Regions from separate parts of the Rhizobium grahamii genome, predicted to be linked through region 2. Evidence: riboswitches for the same ligand, from Rfam matches in the RefSeq annotation. Region 2 holds a riboswitch; the other holds the start of a gene.

Evidence for each region. Region 2 has a riboswitch for FMN ahead of FZ934_RS27550 (6,7-dimethyl-8-ribityllumazine synthase). Riboswitches for the same ligand answer to the same signal wherever they lie in the genome.
Region 1: another riboswitch for FMN. It lies ahead of FZ934_RS04835 (DMT family transporter); the one in region 2 lies ahead of FZ934_RS27550 (6,7-dimethyl-8-ribityllumazine synthase).

What each region holds. Positions count from the first base shown of each region.
Region 1 is NZ_CP043498.1:961,268-969,118, forward strand. Features, by position in the region: gene clpX (ATP-dependent Clp protease ATP-binding subunit ClpX) at 1-213, shown strand, start outside; gene lon (endopeptidase La) at 628-3,042, shown strand; gene hupB (DNA-binding protein HupB) at 3,249-3,524, shown strand; FMN riboswitch at 3,645-3,791, shown strand; gene FZ934_RS04835 (DMT family transporter) at 3,861-4,769, shown strand; partial or broken gene FZ934_RS04840 (esterase-like activity of phytase family protein) at 4,852-7,049, shown strand; gene FZ934_RS04845 (aldo/keto reductase) at 7,115-7,851, opposite strand, start outside.
Region 2 is NZ_CP043499.1:1,927,982-1,935,832, forward strand. Features, by position in the region: gene oiaX (3-oxo-isoapionate-4-phosphate decarboxylase OiaX) at 1-905, opposite strand, end outside; gene FZ934_RS27545 (transcriptional regulator NanR) at 1,085-1,789, shown strand; gene FZ934_RS27550 (6,7-dimethyl-8-ribityllumazine synthase) at 1,851-2,327, opposite strand; FMN riboswitch at 2,447-2,593, opposite strand; gene dhaL (dihydroxyacetone kinase subunit DhaL) at 2,710-3,348, opposite strand; gene FZ934_RS27560 (dihydroxyacetone kinase subunit DhaK) at 3,362-4,369, opposite strand; gene FZ934_RS27565 (RpiB/LacA/LacB family sugar-phosphate isomerase) at 4,498-4,953, opposite strand; gene FZ934_RS27570 (triose-phosphate isomerase) at 4,965-5,735, opposite strand; gene FZ934_RS27575 (DeoR/GlpR family DNA-binding transcription regulator) at 5,739-6,509, opposite strand; gene FZ934_RS27580 (sugar-binding transcriptional regulator) at 6,597-7,532, opposite strand; gene FZ934_RS27585 (sugar phosphate isomerase/epimerase family protein) at 7,606-7,851, opposite strand, start outside.

The DNA of each region.
Region 1 (7,851 bases), on a different replicon from region 2:
CGCGAAATCGCTCGCAAGGCGATCGTCCGCAAGACTGGTGCTCGTGGTCTGCGCTCGATCATGGAAAAGATCCTGCTCGACACGATGTTCGAACTGCCGGCGCTCGAAGGCGTCCGCGAGGTCGTCATCTCCGAGGAAGTGGCGCGCGGCTCCGCTCGCCCGCTCTACATCTACGCCGATCGGCAGGACGAAAAGGCCAACGCTTCGGCGTGACGCCTTAGAGATATCTTTACGATAAGAACCGTGAATTGAGGGGGCTTGCCGTTGGCGAGCCCCTTTCTATTTCAAAACCAGTGCACGACCCTGATAAATCTTGCTAAAGAGGTCGGAAACCGCCTCTGTTGCCGTTGCGGATTCCCCCGCCCTTGGCAATTATGGAATGATTCCGTTGGTGTGTTTCGGGCTTGTGTTTTAGCCGCTTCGGAAGTGGTTGCCGCCGATTTGGCACGGCGCTCCAAAGTGAAGGTGTTCCGTTGTCGCATAGCTGTCATGTCCAGGGGGACACCGGCCATGGTGCAGCTTGAAAAGCATAGTCAGAACCTCCACTTGTTGTTTCAAGTGGAGTGCGGCCGGTTCTAGTGGCCGCGCCAGAAGAGCCCGGAAACGGGACGATGGAAAGGAAATAAAATGACGAAGAAAACGTCAGTTGCGAGCATCGCATATCCGGTTTTGCCCCTGCGCGACATCGTCGTCTTCCCGCACATGATCGTGCCGCTATTTGTCGGCCGCGAGAAGTCGATCCGTGCGCTCGAAGAGGTCATGGGATCGGACAAGCAGATCATGCTCGTTACGCAAATCAATGCGAGCGATGACGATCCGGAACCGTCTGCTATCCACAATGTCGGTACGGTCGCCAACGTGCTGCAGCTGCTGAAGCTGCCCGACGGCACCGTCAAGGTGCTGGTCGAGGGCCGTGCGCGCGCCGAAATCGATTCCTATACGGACCGCGAGGATTTCTACGAAGCCCTCGGTCACGTTCTCGAAGAGCCAGATGACGATCCGGTCGAGCTTGAAGCGCTCAGCCGCTCGGTCGTCTCCGAATTCGAGAGCTACGTAAAGCTCAACAAGAAGATCTCGCCAGAGGTTGTCGGCGCCGCAAGCCAGATCGACGATTACTCGAAGCTGGCCGATACGGTTGCCTCGCACCTGTCGATCAAGATCACCGAGAAGCAGGAGATGCTGGAAACCACCAGCGTCAAGGCCCGCCTCGAAAAGGCGCTCGGCTTCATGGAAGGTGAGATCTCGGTCCTTCAGGTGGAGAAGCGTATCCGCTCGCGCGTCAAGCGCCAGATGGAGAAGACCCAGCGCGAGTACTACCTGAACGAACAGATGAAGGCGATCCAGAAGGAGCTCGGCGACGGCGAGGAAGGCCGCGACGAGATGGCCGAACTGGAAGAGCGCATCTCCAAGACCAAGCTGTCGAAGGAAGCCCGCGAAAAGGCCGATGCCGAGCTGAAGAAGCTGCGGCAGATGAGCCCGATGTCGGCTGAGGCGACTGTTGTCCGCAACTATCTTGACTGGCTGCTCGGCATTCCGTGGGGCAAGAAGTCGAAGATCAAGTCGGATCTCAACAACGCCGAAAAGATCCTCGAAGCCGATCACTTCGGTCTCGACAAGGTCAAGGAGCGCATCGTCGAGTATCTGGCTGTCCAGGCGCGTGCGACCAAGATCAAGGGTCCGATCCTGTGCCTCGTCGGCCCTCCGGGTGTCGGCAAGACCTCGCTCGCCCAGTCGATCGCCAAGGCGACCGGCCGTGAGTATGTCCGCATGGCTCTCGGTGGCGTTCGTGACGAAGCTGAAATCCGCGGTCACCGCCGCACCTACATCGGTTCGATGCCCGGCAAGGTCATCCAGTCGATGAAGAAGGCCAAGAAGTCCAACCCGCTCTTCCTGCTCGATGAAATCGACAAGATGGGCCAGGACTTCCGTGGCGATCCGTCGTCGGCTCTGCTCGAAGTGCTGGATCCGGCACAGAACTCGACCTTCATGGACCACTACCTTGAGGTCGAATACGATCTGTCGGACGTGATGTTCATCACGACGGCGAACACGCTGAACATTCCTGCGCCCCTGATGGACCGCATGGAAGTCATCCGTATCGCCGGCTACACCGAAGACGAAAAGCGCGAAATCGCCAAGCGGCACCTGCTGCCGAAGGCCATCAAGGAACATGCGCTGCAGCCGAATGAATTCTCGGTTTCAGACGATGCCCTGATGGCGATCAGCCAGCAGTACACTCGCGAAGCCGGTGTCCGTAACTTCGAACGCGAATTGATGAAGCTCGCCCGCAAGGCGGTTACCGAGATCATCAAGGGCAAGACGAAGTCCGTTCATGTGACGGCCGAAAACATCGACGACTACCTGGGCGTTCCGCGCTTCCGCCACGGCGAAGCAGAACGCGAGGATCAGGTCGGTGTCGTCACCGGTCTGGCCTGGACGGAAGTCGGCGGCGAACTGCTGACGATCGAAGGCGTCATGATGCCGGGCAAGGGTCGCATGACCGTGACCGGCAACCTGAAGGAAGTCATGAAGGAATCGATTTCGGCGGCGGCATCCTATGTCCGCAGCAGAGCTGTCGATTTCGGCATCGAGCCTCCGCGCTTCGACAAGTCGGACATCCACGTGCATGTGCCGGAAGGTGCGACACCGAAGGATGGTCCGTCGGCCGGTGTTGCCATGGCAACCGCGATCGTCTCGATCATGACCGGTATTCCGGTCGACAAGAACGTGGCGATGACGGGTGAAATCACCCTGCGCGGTCGCGTCCTGCCGATCGGTGGCCTGAAGGAAAAGCTGCTTGCAGCGCTTCGCGGCGGCATCAAGAAGGTGCTGATCCCGGAAGAAAACGCCAAGGATCTGGCGGAGATTCCGGATAACGTGAAGAACAACATGGAGATCATCCCGGTATCCCGCATGGGCGAGGTGATCAAGCATGCTCTGGTCCGCAGACCGGAGCCGATCGAGTGGGATGGAACGGTTGAAACGCCGGTCATCGCAACGGTCGAAGGGCTCGACGAAACGGGCGCAACCATAGCTCATTGAGCCTTGTTTGCCACATTCGTGCCCTATTGCTTAAAAACCCTGAAAAGGCTGGTGTTTTCGCCAGCCTTTTTTTGTGAAAACCATGTGTAGACGCTTGCATTTCCTTGATTTGCAGGGTCTTTGGGGTGCGGCGGGCCTGATGAACTCTATTCTGCGCCTAGCTTATAGATTGAGTCGTTTCGAACCATTTAGAAAGGGGTGGAAACATGAACAAGAATGAACTAGTGTCCGCAGTTGCCGAAAAGGCAGGACTCTCGAAGACCGATGCTGCTTCCGCAGTTGACGCAGTTTTCGAAGTTGTCCAGGCTGAACTGAAGGGCAAGGGCGACGTTCGCCTCGCTGGTTTCGGTAGCTTCACCGTTTCCCATCGCGCTGCCACCAAGGGCCGCAATCCGTCCACCGGCGCTGAAGTCGATATCCCGGCTCGCAACGTGCCGAAGTTCACGCCCGGCAAGGGCCTGAAGGACGCCGTCAACGGCTGATACGAATTTGCATGGCAGCCGGGTAACGAGACCGGCGCCGGGCATTCGAGGGTTCGGTGAAAGCCGAACCCTTTTTTCATGGCTGAGACTTGTCGGCACCGACGGTTTGCCATACGAAATGGCTGTTCTCAGGGCGGGGTGAAAGTCCCCACCGGCGGTAAGAGCTTCGGCTTGAGCCCGCGAGCGCCTGCCGGCTTGCCGGGAGGGTCAGCAGATCCGGTGCAATTCCGGAGCCGACGGTTAAAGTCCGGATGAAAGAGGATGAGCAAGGCAGGTGAGGGCGCAAGCCCTGGCCGTTGCGTTGTACTCATGCGTCCTGATTTGTGTTCACTTCGGATGAAAGACATGAATCAGACTTCCCCCGTATTTTCTTCTTCCCGCGCGCTCGCGGGTGCCGCCTGGATGATCGCCGCCGGCATCGCGTTCTCGATCCTCAACATCGTCACGCAGTGGCTGACGATGAAGCTCGGCTTTCCATCGGCGGCCACCGCCTTCTGGCAATATGCCTTCGCGTTGGCCTTCTCTCTGCCTTTTCTTTTCCGCGTCGGCATACGCGCGATGCGAACAAGTTACCCTTGGCGCCACGTCGTTCGTGTGGCGTTTGCCGCCGCCGGCGTGATGACCTGGGTCGCCGGACTGGCGGCGGTGCCGATCTGGCAGGCCATCGCACTGGTGATGACCTCGCCGTTCTTCATCATCATGGGCGCCCGCATCTTTCTCGGCGAATATGTGGGCGTATCGCGCTGGGCTGCCACCGGTGTCGGCTTTGTCGGCGCGATGATCATCCTGCAGCCGTGGTCGGATAGCTTCACCTGGGCAGCCCTGTTGCCGATCTTGTCGGCGCTTCTGTGGGGCGCGTCGTCGCTGATCACCAAGAGCCTGACAGGAGTCGAACGGTCAGAGACCATCACTGTCTGGCTGCTTGCATTGCTGACGCCGTTCAATGGCGCCGTGGCGCTCGCCGCGGGCTTCAGCGTTCCGTCGGGCCAGATTCTCTTCCTGCTCGTTGCCGCCGGACTGCTGACCGTAATTGCCCAGTATTTTCTGACGCTCGCCTATACGACTGCGGACGCCGCCTACGTCCAGCCGTTCGATGACCTGAAGCTACCCCTCAATGTTCTCGCCGGCTGGTTGGTCTTCGGCTATGCGCCGACGGGGTATCTCTGGCTGGGCGCGCTCCTGATCCTTGGCGCATCGCTCTTCATCATGCGGAATGAAATGAAGAAGGAGCGGCGGACCGCCTAGCGCGTCGAAATATGACACCGGTGTCATTCCGGTGTCATGCCCGTCCCGCAAAACCCCCTTGTTTGAATTCATGGGGGATTTCATGACAACTCTATCGCGCAAGACAGTGCTCGTTGCGGCACTCCTGACGACGGCCGCGTTCCCGGCCGCTGCGGAGCCCGTTTTCAACCGTATCGCAACCTTTCCGGTGGCATCCAACCTGCCCGAGGGAAAGGACAAGCTTTCGGCCACGTCGGCTGAAATCATCACGGCCACCGACGATGGCATGACGCTGATCTACAGCGACAGCCCGCTCGGTGCGATCGGATTCATCGACATTTCCGACGCCAGGGCGCCGAAAGCCGGGGGCGCGGTGATGATGGACGGCGAGCCGACATCCGTGACATCCGCTGCCGGCAAGGCGCTGGTTGCAGTCAACACGTCGGAGAGCAAGGTGAAGCCGTCGGGCCGCCTCGCGATCGTCGACGTCGCCACCCGGAAGATCGAGAACACCTGCGACCTCGGGGGCAGCCGGATTCGATCGCGCTCAACAAGGACAAGACGCTGGGCGCGATCGCGATCGAAAACGAGCGTGACGAAGACATCAACGACGGCAAGCTCCCGCAGATGCCCGCAGGCGACCTCGTGGTATTCCAGCTCAAGAACGGCGCGGTCGATTGCGGTTCGATCAAGCATGTGACGCTGACCGGCCTTGCAGGCATCGCGCCCGAGGATCCGGAGCCGGAGTTCGTTTCCTTCAACGATCAGAACGAGATCGCCCTGACCCTGCAGGAAAACAACGAGATCGTCATCATCGACGCGACGACCGCTGCGGTGAAGACGCACTTCTCCGCCGGCAGCGTCGATCTTGCCGGCATCGACACCAAGCGCGATGGTGCACTGAAGTTCACCGGCGAACTCAAGGGTGTGCCGCGCGAGCCCGACGCCGTGAAGTGGCTCGACAACGACCGTCTCGTTGTCGCCAATGAGGGTGACTACCAGGGTGGTTCGCGCGGCTTCACGATCTTCGACAAGACCGGCAAGGTACTCTACGAATCGGGCGCTTCCTTCGAGCGTGCGGTTGCCAATACTGGCCACTATCCGGACAAGCGCTCTGGCGCCAAGGGCGTCGAGCCCGAGGGCCTGGAAGTCGCAACGATCGATGGACAGCGATACATATTCCTGCTCGCCGAACGCGCCTCCGTCGTTGGGGTCTACAAGGATACCGGCGCTGAACCTCAGCTCCTCCAGATCCTTCCATCCGGCGTTTCACCAGAGGGCGCGGTCGCTGTGCCGTCCCGCAAACTTCTCGCGACCGCCAACGAAGTCGATCTCGGCAAGGATGGCGGTCCGCGGTCTCATGTGATGCTTTACGAGCTTGGCGAAGGCGAAATGGCTTATCCGCAGATCGTTGCCGCCGAGAAGGGCGGCAATCCAGTCGGCTTTGCCGCATTGTCGGGCCTTGCTGCGGTCCCGGAAAAGCCGGGCCAGCTGTTCGCCGTCAGCGACAGCGTTCTCGGCATGCAGCCGACGATCTACACGATCGATGCTTCCAAAAAGCCGGCCGTGATTACTGAAACACTGACCGTAAAGCGGGATGGCCAGCCGGCGCAGAAGCTGGATATCGAAGGTATCGCCGTCGACGCGAAGGGCTGGTTCTGGCTGGCCTCGGAAGGCAACAGCGAGAAGCTTGTTCCTCACGCGCTGTATCACGTAAACCCGAAGGGTGAGATCAAGGAAGAAATCGCTCTTCCCAAGGAACTGATCGCCAACGAAATCCGCTACGGGTTCGAAGGTGTCACGATCGTCGGCTCGGGCGACGATGCGACGCTCTGGATGGCGGTTCAGCGCGAGTGGAAGGATGACGAGAAGGGTTTCGTCAAGCTCGTCTCCTATAATCCGAAGAGCAAGGAGTGGGGGGCCGTCCGCTATCCGCTGGATAAGTCCGAATCCGGCTGGGTCGGTCTTTCCGAAATTTCCGCTCACGGCGACAGCGTCTACATCATCGAGCGCGACAATCTCGTTGGTGACGCGGCCAAGCTGAAGAAGCTCTACAAGGTCGCGATATCCGATCTGAAGCCCGCCAAGCTCGGCGGCGAGCTGCCGGTCGTGAAGAAGACGGAAGCCCACGACTTCCTTCCGGAACTGAAGGCCGCCACCAACGGCTATGTTCTCGACAAGCTCGAAGGCTTTGCCTTCGACGCCTCGGGCAAGCCATACGCGGTCACCGACAATGACGGCGTGGATGATTCCTCGGGCGAAACTCTGTTCTTCCCGGTCGACCTCGTCGGCACGAACTGAGATCGGCTCATCCGTGAAAAAGAATGGCCGGGTCTAAGCCCGGCCATTTTTGTTACTACTCTCTCTTACCAGCGCTGGTGGACATAAGGCGCAACCAGCCTCTCGTAGATCTCCCGCGTTGCTTCCATGACGTCGTGCGAGAGCGGCGCAAGGCTTGCTGCTGCCGCGTTGGCGCGCGCCTGCTCTGCATTGCGCGCGCCGGGAATCACCACGGTGACCGCATCGCTCATCAGGATCCAGCGCAGTGCGAAGGCGGCCATCGTTGCGCCCGGTGGAACGAGCTTGCGCACTTCCTCGACCGCCTGCAGGCCAACCTCGAGCGGCACGCCCGCAAATGTCTCGCCGACGTCGAAGGCCTCGCCGTGGCGATTGAAATTGCGATGGTCGTCGCTCGCAAATGTCGTCTCGCGGGTGATCTTGCCCGAGAGCAGGCCGCTTGCCAGAGGCACGCGGGCGATCACGGCGATGTTCTTCCGGCGCGCTTCCTGGAAGAACAGGTGATCCGGCCGCTGGCGGAAGATGTTGTAGATGATCTGGATGCTGACGACGCCGGGATATTCGATCGCCTTCAGTGCTTCCTCGACCTTCTCGACGCTGACCCCGTAGCCCATGATCTTGCCGGCCTTCTGCAATTCGTTCAGGCCTTCGAACACTTCGGGGCGATAGAGAACCTCCGTCGGCGGGCAGTGCAACTGCACTAGGTCGAGGCTGTCAGCACGCAGGTTCTTCAGGCTGCGGTCGATGAAGCTTTCGAGATTGGCCTTCGTGTAGCCCTCGGCCACATGAGGATTGAGCCGGCGCC
Region 2 (7,851 bases):
ATCTGAAACTGGTCGACGCCGAGCAACCGCCAGAACTGCTGGTAGACCTTGAAGTCGAGGCCAGCGCCCGGATCCCGCGTCAGCACATCCCAGCCGTTGCGATGAGCATGCAGCAGCAGGCTGGAGCGCTTGCGCAAGAAGCTCATGCCGCCGAAGCCGATCGAATTGATGTTGACGACGGCGCAGTTGCCACCGGCCTTGGCGACGATGTCATGGTTGCGCATCATCTCGTCCGGGTCGGCATGCGAGATGCCGAAGGCATACATCACCTTCTTGCCGGTCTTCTGTTCGTGATCGAGAATTCTCGGCATGATCGCGGCAACCCGGTCCTTCAGCGGCGAGTAGGCCGGGCTCATCAGCTTCTCGTCGTCCTTGATGAAGTCGACCCCGGATTCGATCAGTTCTCCGACAAGCTCTGCGGTCTCGTGCGGACGCAACCCGAGGGCCGGCTTGACGATCGTGCCGATGATCGGACGGCCCTCGACGCCGGTCAGTTGCCGGCTGCCGGGAATGCCGAACTGCGGACCGGGATGCGCATCTCTGAAGGCATCCGGAAGCTTCATATCCACGATGCGGATGCCGGTCATGCCCTTGATGGAGAACACGCCACCGATGGCGATGGTCATGAGGGCGGAAAGGTCGGTTCCGATCGCGTCGAGAGGAAAGGCGATGTCGGCGTCAGCGCGGTTGAGACGCGTACCGGGGGCGACTTCTGGCCATGTCGGATAGCTCGCCCCCTCGAGCGGGCGAATATCCAGTACCCTTGCGGCGACACGCGACTTCAGTTCCTCGGTCTCACCGGGGACCGGAACAAAGGTCCCGGTCGACTGATCGCTTGCGATCTTCTCCGCCATGGCTTCGACGCTGCCCGGCGTCTCGATGCGGTAGGTCAGGGTAATCATCATGAAATGCCGGTTGCTCCTCTCGCCAGATCAAATTGTCATGGCGTCAACTCATCAACTGGTATAATGAGTATTCCAATTCATGGAAAGCAAAATTTTGGTGCGGATGAATTTTCGCTCCGTTGCTTTGTCGAGCAACGGAGATGATGGTAGGGAGGTGATATTTGAGCCAGCGAGATCTTATGACCCAACCCATCGAACAAATCGTCCGTCGGAAATTGTCCGACGAGGTGTTTGATCGACTAGAACGGATGATCACTTCAGGCGAGTTGCAGCCGGGTGACGAGATGCCGTCGGAACGTGTTCTGATGGAGCGGTTTGGTGTCGGACGGCCGGCGATCCGAGAAGCGATGCAGTCGCTCGCGAACAAGGGTCTCGTCAACATCTCGCACGGGGAGCGCGCGAAGGTCCTGAAGCTCACCGCGCGGTCGATCTTTCAGCAGGTCGATCTCACCGCGAAGATCATGCTGTCGCAGTCATCGGACTCGCTTGAGCATCTGAAGAGTGCGCGTATCTTCTTTGAGCGCGGCATGGCGCGAGAAGCGGCGCAACGGGCAACCAAAGCGGACATCAGCGACCTCAAGGAGATCATCGAGCGTCAGCGCAACTCGCTGGGGCAGGCCGAGGAGTTCATTGCGGCGGACATGCATTTCCATACCCGCATCGCGCAGATTTCGGGCAACCCCATCTATGTCGCGGTCAGCGAGGCGATGCTTGCGTGGTTGAAGCAATACCACACGGAGATGCTGATCTGGACGGGCAAGGAGAAGTTCACGCTCGTCGAGCACGAGGAGATCGTCGACCGCCTGGAGGCAGGGGACGCCGAGGGCTCCGAAACGGCCATCCTGAAGCATCTCGAACGCTCGAGAGCGCTGTACTCGAAGTGATGCGGTAATCCCGTCTCGGGGTGAGAACGACGGCCAGCCAATGGCCGCCGTCCCAAGGCTTTTACCCGACGCTGGCGAGAAGCTTTGCTCTGGCACCGAGGATCGCGGCGCAGGCGTTTGCGGCTTCCTTGCCCTTCGTCACGAAGTGCTGCTTGAAGAAGCCGATGTGAGCTTCGGATTCCTGGAAATGGTGTGGCGTGAGAACGACGGAAAGGACCGGCGTGCCGGTGTCGAGCTGAACGCGCATCAGTCCGTCAAGAACGGTTCCCGCGACGAAGTCATGGCGATAGATCCCGCCGTCGACGACGAATGCGCAGCCAATGACAGCATCGTATTTTCCGGTGCCGATCAGCGTTTGAGCATGGAGAGGGATCTCCAAGGCGCCGGGAACGTCAATGATCTCGACATCGGAAGACGACCGACCAAGATTGCCCCATTCGGCCACGAACGAGTCGACGGCGTTGTCGACGATGTCGGCGTGCCAGCGAGCCCGGATGACCGCGATCCGTTTTTGGGTGGTGACTGCAGTTTGAAGCATCGAAATGCCTTTCAAGGGTTTTGCCGGCGACGCCGGCTATGACGATAAAGCCCCGGAGGGCCTGATCCCTTGAGCGAACAGACAGGACGCGCGTCCCCTCGCAACGAAAGGTGCGCCTGCCATGTCCTCTTCCATCCGGACTATACCGTCGGCTCCGGCATCTCACCGGATCTGCTGACCTTCCGACGCTGCCGGAAGCGCTCGCGGGCTCCAGGCTTTCGCCTGATACCGCCGGTGGGGAATTTCACCCCGCCCTGAGAACGCTGGCACAATAGTTCGGAGGCCAAGAGGAATGCAAGCTCCCGGACGTCGCCTGCTGTCGCGGGTCGATCATTTTGCAGTCCGGTTCCCACGCAGATCGGCGCACGCGGCGCAGATCTGATCAAGCGTCGAAGGAGCGCGCTATTGTGTCGATCAGCACGACGGCCGATGCCGCTCCGGGGTCCATATGACCGATGACGCGATCCCCAAGCCGCGACGAACGTCCCTTGGCCGCAATCATGTCTTTGGTGGCCTCGGCGCCCTTCGTTGCAGCGTCCAACGCCGCTTCCAGGCAAGCGACAAGCGGTTTACCCTCAAGCTGTGCGGATCTTGCCGCCGCCGCCGCAGGCGCCCAGGCATCGACCATCGTCTTTTCGCCCGGCTCTGCCTTGCCACGATCCTGAATGCCCTTTGCCATAGCTTCGAAGGCGTCGATCATGTCGCCGTCGGTGAGTGAAGGCTTACCCTTCACCGCGGCGCCTGCACGCATGAATGCAGTCGCATAAAGAGGACCGGACGAGGCGCCGACTGCCGACAGAAAAGACTTGGCCGCGGTGTTGAAAACGGCGGTTGGGTCACTTGTGGCAGGATCAAGCGCCGCGACGGCCTTCGCCGCGGCAGAAAAGCCAAGCTCCATTGCAATCCCATGGTCGGCGTCTCCGATCACGCCATCGAGTTCGCACAGCCGTTCCTTCTCGCGCGCCATCGCCTGTGCGATCGCGCCGAACATCTCCTGCAGTCGAACGACATCAACCTGCATCGCTTCTCTCCCCTTAGCCCACCCTGAACATCGCGCAGTCGCACGGATGATCGATCAGGCGCTGCAGCTCGTGATCGAGATGCATCAAGGTGATCGAAGCGCCCGCCATCTCCAGCGATGTGCAGTAGTTGCCGACGAGCGAGGTGTGAATGACGAGACCCATCTGATCGAGGCGCTGCTTCACGCGTCGCATCATAATGTAAAGCTCCATCAGCGGCGTGGAGCCGAGCGAATTGATCAGGACGGCGACGCGATCGCCTGCCGAGGCCTTCATCTCTTCAAGGATCTTGTCGAGCAGCGTGTCGGTCACCGCGTCGGCGGGAGCGAGCTCGCCGCGGGCCACGCCCGGTTCGCCATGAATGCCCATGCCGATTTCCATCTCGCTCTCGCCGATGGCAAAATTCGGCTTTAGCGTCTGTGGAAGCGAGCAGGGGGAAAGGGCAACACCCATGGTGTAGGTGCGCTCGTTCGCAAAGCGAGCGACACGTTCGACCTCATCAAGGGAATACATCAGGTCGCAGGCCGCACCGGCTGCCTTGAAAATGAATACGTTGCCGGCAACGCCTCGGCGCTTCTCGCGCTGATCTGCAGGAGCCGATGCGACATCGTCGGTTGACAGGACTGTCCTGACTTCGAGGTCGTCCATGGCAAGCATTTCGGCCGCCATGTCGAAGTTCATGACGTCGCCGGCATAGTTGCCGTACAGGAACAGAACACCGGCGCCACCGTTGACCGCGGTTGCGCAGGCGATGATCGGATCGGGCGGAGGAGATGCGAAGACGTTGCCGACGGCAGCCGCATCGGCAAGTCCCTTGCCGACGAAGCCCAGAAAGCTTGGCTCGTGTCCGGAGCCGCCACCGATGACGAGCCCGACCTTACCCTGTCGCGGTCCATGACGGGCGACGATTGCCCGCGGCATACCGTCAACGGCATAGAGATGATCCGGATGAGCGGAAAGAATGCCCTCCAGCATTTCGTCGACGGCGTTTTCGCCGGCATTGATAAGCTTCTTCGTCTTCACGCCAATCCTCCCATTGTCGTGCGATCGGCAGGCGGCTTCCAACTTGCCAGGCGGCTATCGACGCCGGTTAGGCAAGGTTGAAGTCCGCCGTCCGATGGCAGTCGCGTGGAGCGCGACTGCTCAGATGACTAGCGGCTGTGATACTTTGTATCAAGCTCGTTGATAGCGTTGACGTTGCTGGCGGAGCGACCCTGCTCGTCGAACGTCTGCGTCAGAAAAGCGTCCGCGATCGACTTGGCGAGTTCGCTACCGATGACGCGGGCGCCCATGGTGATGATCTGCGCGTTGTTCGACAGGGCTGCACGTTCCGCCGAATAGGTGTCATGGGTGAGTGCAGCGCGAATACCCGGCACCTTGTTTGCCGAAATGCAGACGCCGATTCCGGTGCCGCAGACCAGGATCGCGCGATCATAGGTGCCGTCGAGGACGCCCGACGCGACGCGGTCGGAGAGGTTTGCGTAGAACGGATCCGCCCCTTCGGACGTGCGCGATACCTCATGAACGTCGAAACGGTCCTTCAGGTGATCGGCGAGAACCTTCGCCAGGCCTTCGCCCGCGCTGTCTCCTGCGATTGCAAGCTTCATGGTCTTTCTCCTCAGAGTTTGGCGGCGCATTTGGCGAGGATGTCGAGATAGCCTTCGACATTCCAGGCAGAACGGCCGATGAAAAGCCCGTCGATATGCGGGCAGGAAATGAGTTCCTCGCAGTTTTGCGGATTGACCGAACCGCCGTAGAGGCAAGGGATCTGGCGCCCGAGGACGTCTTCGGCGACGGCGATGATCTCTGCCTGGCGGGCATCCGCATAGTCGGCGCTCGCCGGAATTCCCTTCTCACCGATTGCCCAGACGGGCTCGTAGGCAAGGAGGATTTGTGCAGATTTCTGCGACGCCGATAGCTTGCCCAGCGCGCCACGAACCTGCGTCTCGAGGATTTTTGCGGCCTGTCCGCTTTCGCGGTCCGAAAGGGTCTCACCGATGCAAATCAAGGGAATGAGACCGTGGCGGACGGCAGCCTCGGTCTTCAGCCCGACCGTTTCGTCCGTTTCGCCAAAGAACTCGCGACGCTCGGAGTGGCCAAGCTCGACGATGTCGAGGTTGCAATCCTTCAGCATCAGCGGCGAGACCTCTCCGGTCCAGGCGCCCTGATCGGCCCAGTGCATGTTCTGGGCTCCGACCTTGACGGAGGTGTCGGCAAGCATTGCTTTCACTTCACGAACGGCCGTGAAGGGCGGAATGACAAAGCGTTGGATGCGCGCATCGCGGGCGGCGTCCGCAGCCTGCAGGCCACTTGCGAAGTGCTTGGCCTCCGCAAGCGTCTTGTTCATTTTCCAACTGGTTCCGATCCAGAACTGCGGGTTGTCGGTCATGTTCTATTCCTGCGTTGCGGCGATCGTCAGGCGGATGCCTTGCCGATCGAACTCCTCCTGAACGGCAACGCCGGGGGCGCTGTCGGTGATAATGGCATCGAAGTCGGCGAGCTCGGCCATGGCATGCAGGGCCGTGTGGCCAAAACGCTGGTGGTTCACGAGTAGGCACTTGCGCGTCGCCGACGACATCATTGCCCGCTTCGCCCGCACGACATTGTCGTCCATGTGATAGGCGAGCCTGCCGCTGACAGCAGGTGTCGAGATGAAAGCGATGTCAGCTCGCAACCGAAACAGCGCCTCCTCAGTCACGACGCCGAGAAAGGCATTGAACTTCGGCGAATAGATACCGCCAAGGGCAATCAGCGTGATCCCGGATTCGCCCTTCAGTCTTTCCATGATCGCCGCATTGTTGGTGATCAGCGTCAGCGGTCGCTTGTGCAGCAGCATCTCGCCGAGGACAGCGGCCATCGATCCGTCATTGACCATGACTGTCATGCCCGGTTCGACGAGCGAGAGAGCCGCGCGTGCCATGGCAATCTTAGCTTCGTTACCCTGCCGCTCACGGATGCGGAAATCGCTTTCGAACTGGGTGCCGGCATCAATCGTCGCGCCGCCGCGGACCTTGCGAAGGACACCCGCTTGCTCGAGTTCGTCGAGATCGCGATGGATCGTCATTTTCGAGACAGTGAAGCGATCTGCAAGATCATCGAGGTCGACGGTCTTGCTTTCGACGAGCAGGTTGATGATCGACTGCTGCCGCTCCTCGCGCTTCATCGGATGCTCCATAATGTTGTGTGAAACATAACATGAATATCACATTATGCAACATCATCATTGTTATATTGGGATGATATCCTGTTATTAAGTGAGCAGCGCCTTGGCGGTGCGTTCATCGGTAATCAGCCCAAACAGACGGTGGCTGTTGAGAATGGCGCGGATCGCCTCGACCTTCGACTGTCCGCCCGCAAGCGCGACCAGTCGCTCAGTTCGCTTTTGTGGAAAGGAGGCTGAGAGTGTCCGCGCCGTGAGGGCGGTATCAAGGACCTCTCCATTCGCATCGAAGAAGTGCCCGAGGATCTCTCCGACGCCGCCCGCGGCAGCGATATCCTGAATCTCGGCGGGCTCGACCATGCCGGAAAGTACGAGCTGTGCTTCGGCATCGACGGTCCCAAGGCCGACAAGTTTCAGATCCGCCTTGTTTGCAAGGTCGAAGACCTCCTTCACGCCGCGCTGGGCACGCAGAACTTCCCGATCCTCGCCAGTATTGGCAAAGAAGGGGACCGGCATCACGAAGGCATGCGTGCCGGTTTTCTCCGCAATTCGATGCATCACATCGTAGGGATTGGCGCCGTAATTCCTCGTCAACCCGCCAAGCAGGGATACGAAGCGCACATCCTTGGCCGCGACACGCGGCATGTATTGTACGGCCGCCGCAAGCGTCCGCCCGTGCCCGAGGCCGATGACGCTGTTGTCGCCGCGCTCGATTTCCCGTTTCAGGAAGGTCGCGCCGGCGTGACCGAGCGCTCTGAGCGGAAGGCCTTCCTCCCCGAGATCGGGGGCCACCTCACAGTAACGCAGCCCGAACCGCTCCGAGAGCTTGTTCTCAAGCGCAACGCACTCGACGATATCGCCGTCGATCGTTACCTTGACGACACCTTCAGCCACAGCTTTCGCGATCAACCGATGCGCTTTCACCGATGGAACGCCAAGCCGCTTGGCGACATCGGATTGAGTGAGCCCGCCGGCGTAATGCAGCCAGGCGGCACGCACGGCAAGCGTGTCATCAGTGTCCGCCATGAGCAGTTCCCTTCTTGTCTTGTGGCCGGATCTTCTGCCGCGCCTTAGGAGGACGACTTTGTAAATCTCCGGATCAAATGTTCAAGTCGGCAACGCCAGTGTCGATGTGAGGCGCCCAGAATGCGACGCTCTCGGCGATTTGCGGAATGACCTCGCGGTCATTAGGCTCCCGCTCCTTGAACGAGAGTTCGAGGCAGATTTCGTTGTCGACGGCGCCGCCTTCGGCAAAGGCTTGAAGGAGGGGGGCGGGCTGAATGCGGCCCTTAGCGTTGAATGCAGCGGTGAAGGGACGATGACCGCCCTTGTCCATGAGGCTCTG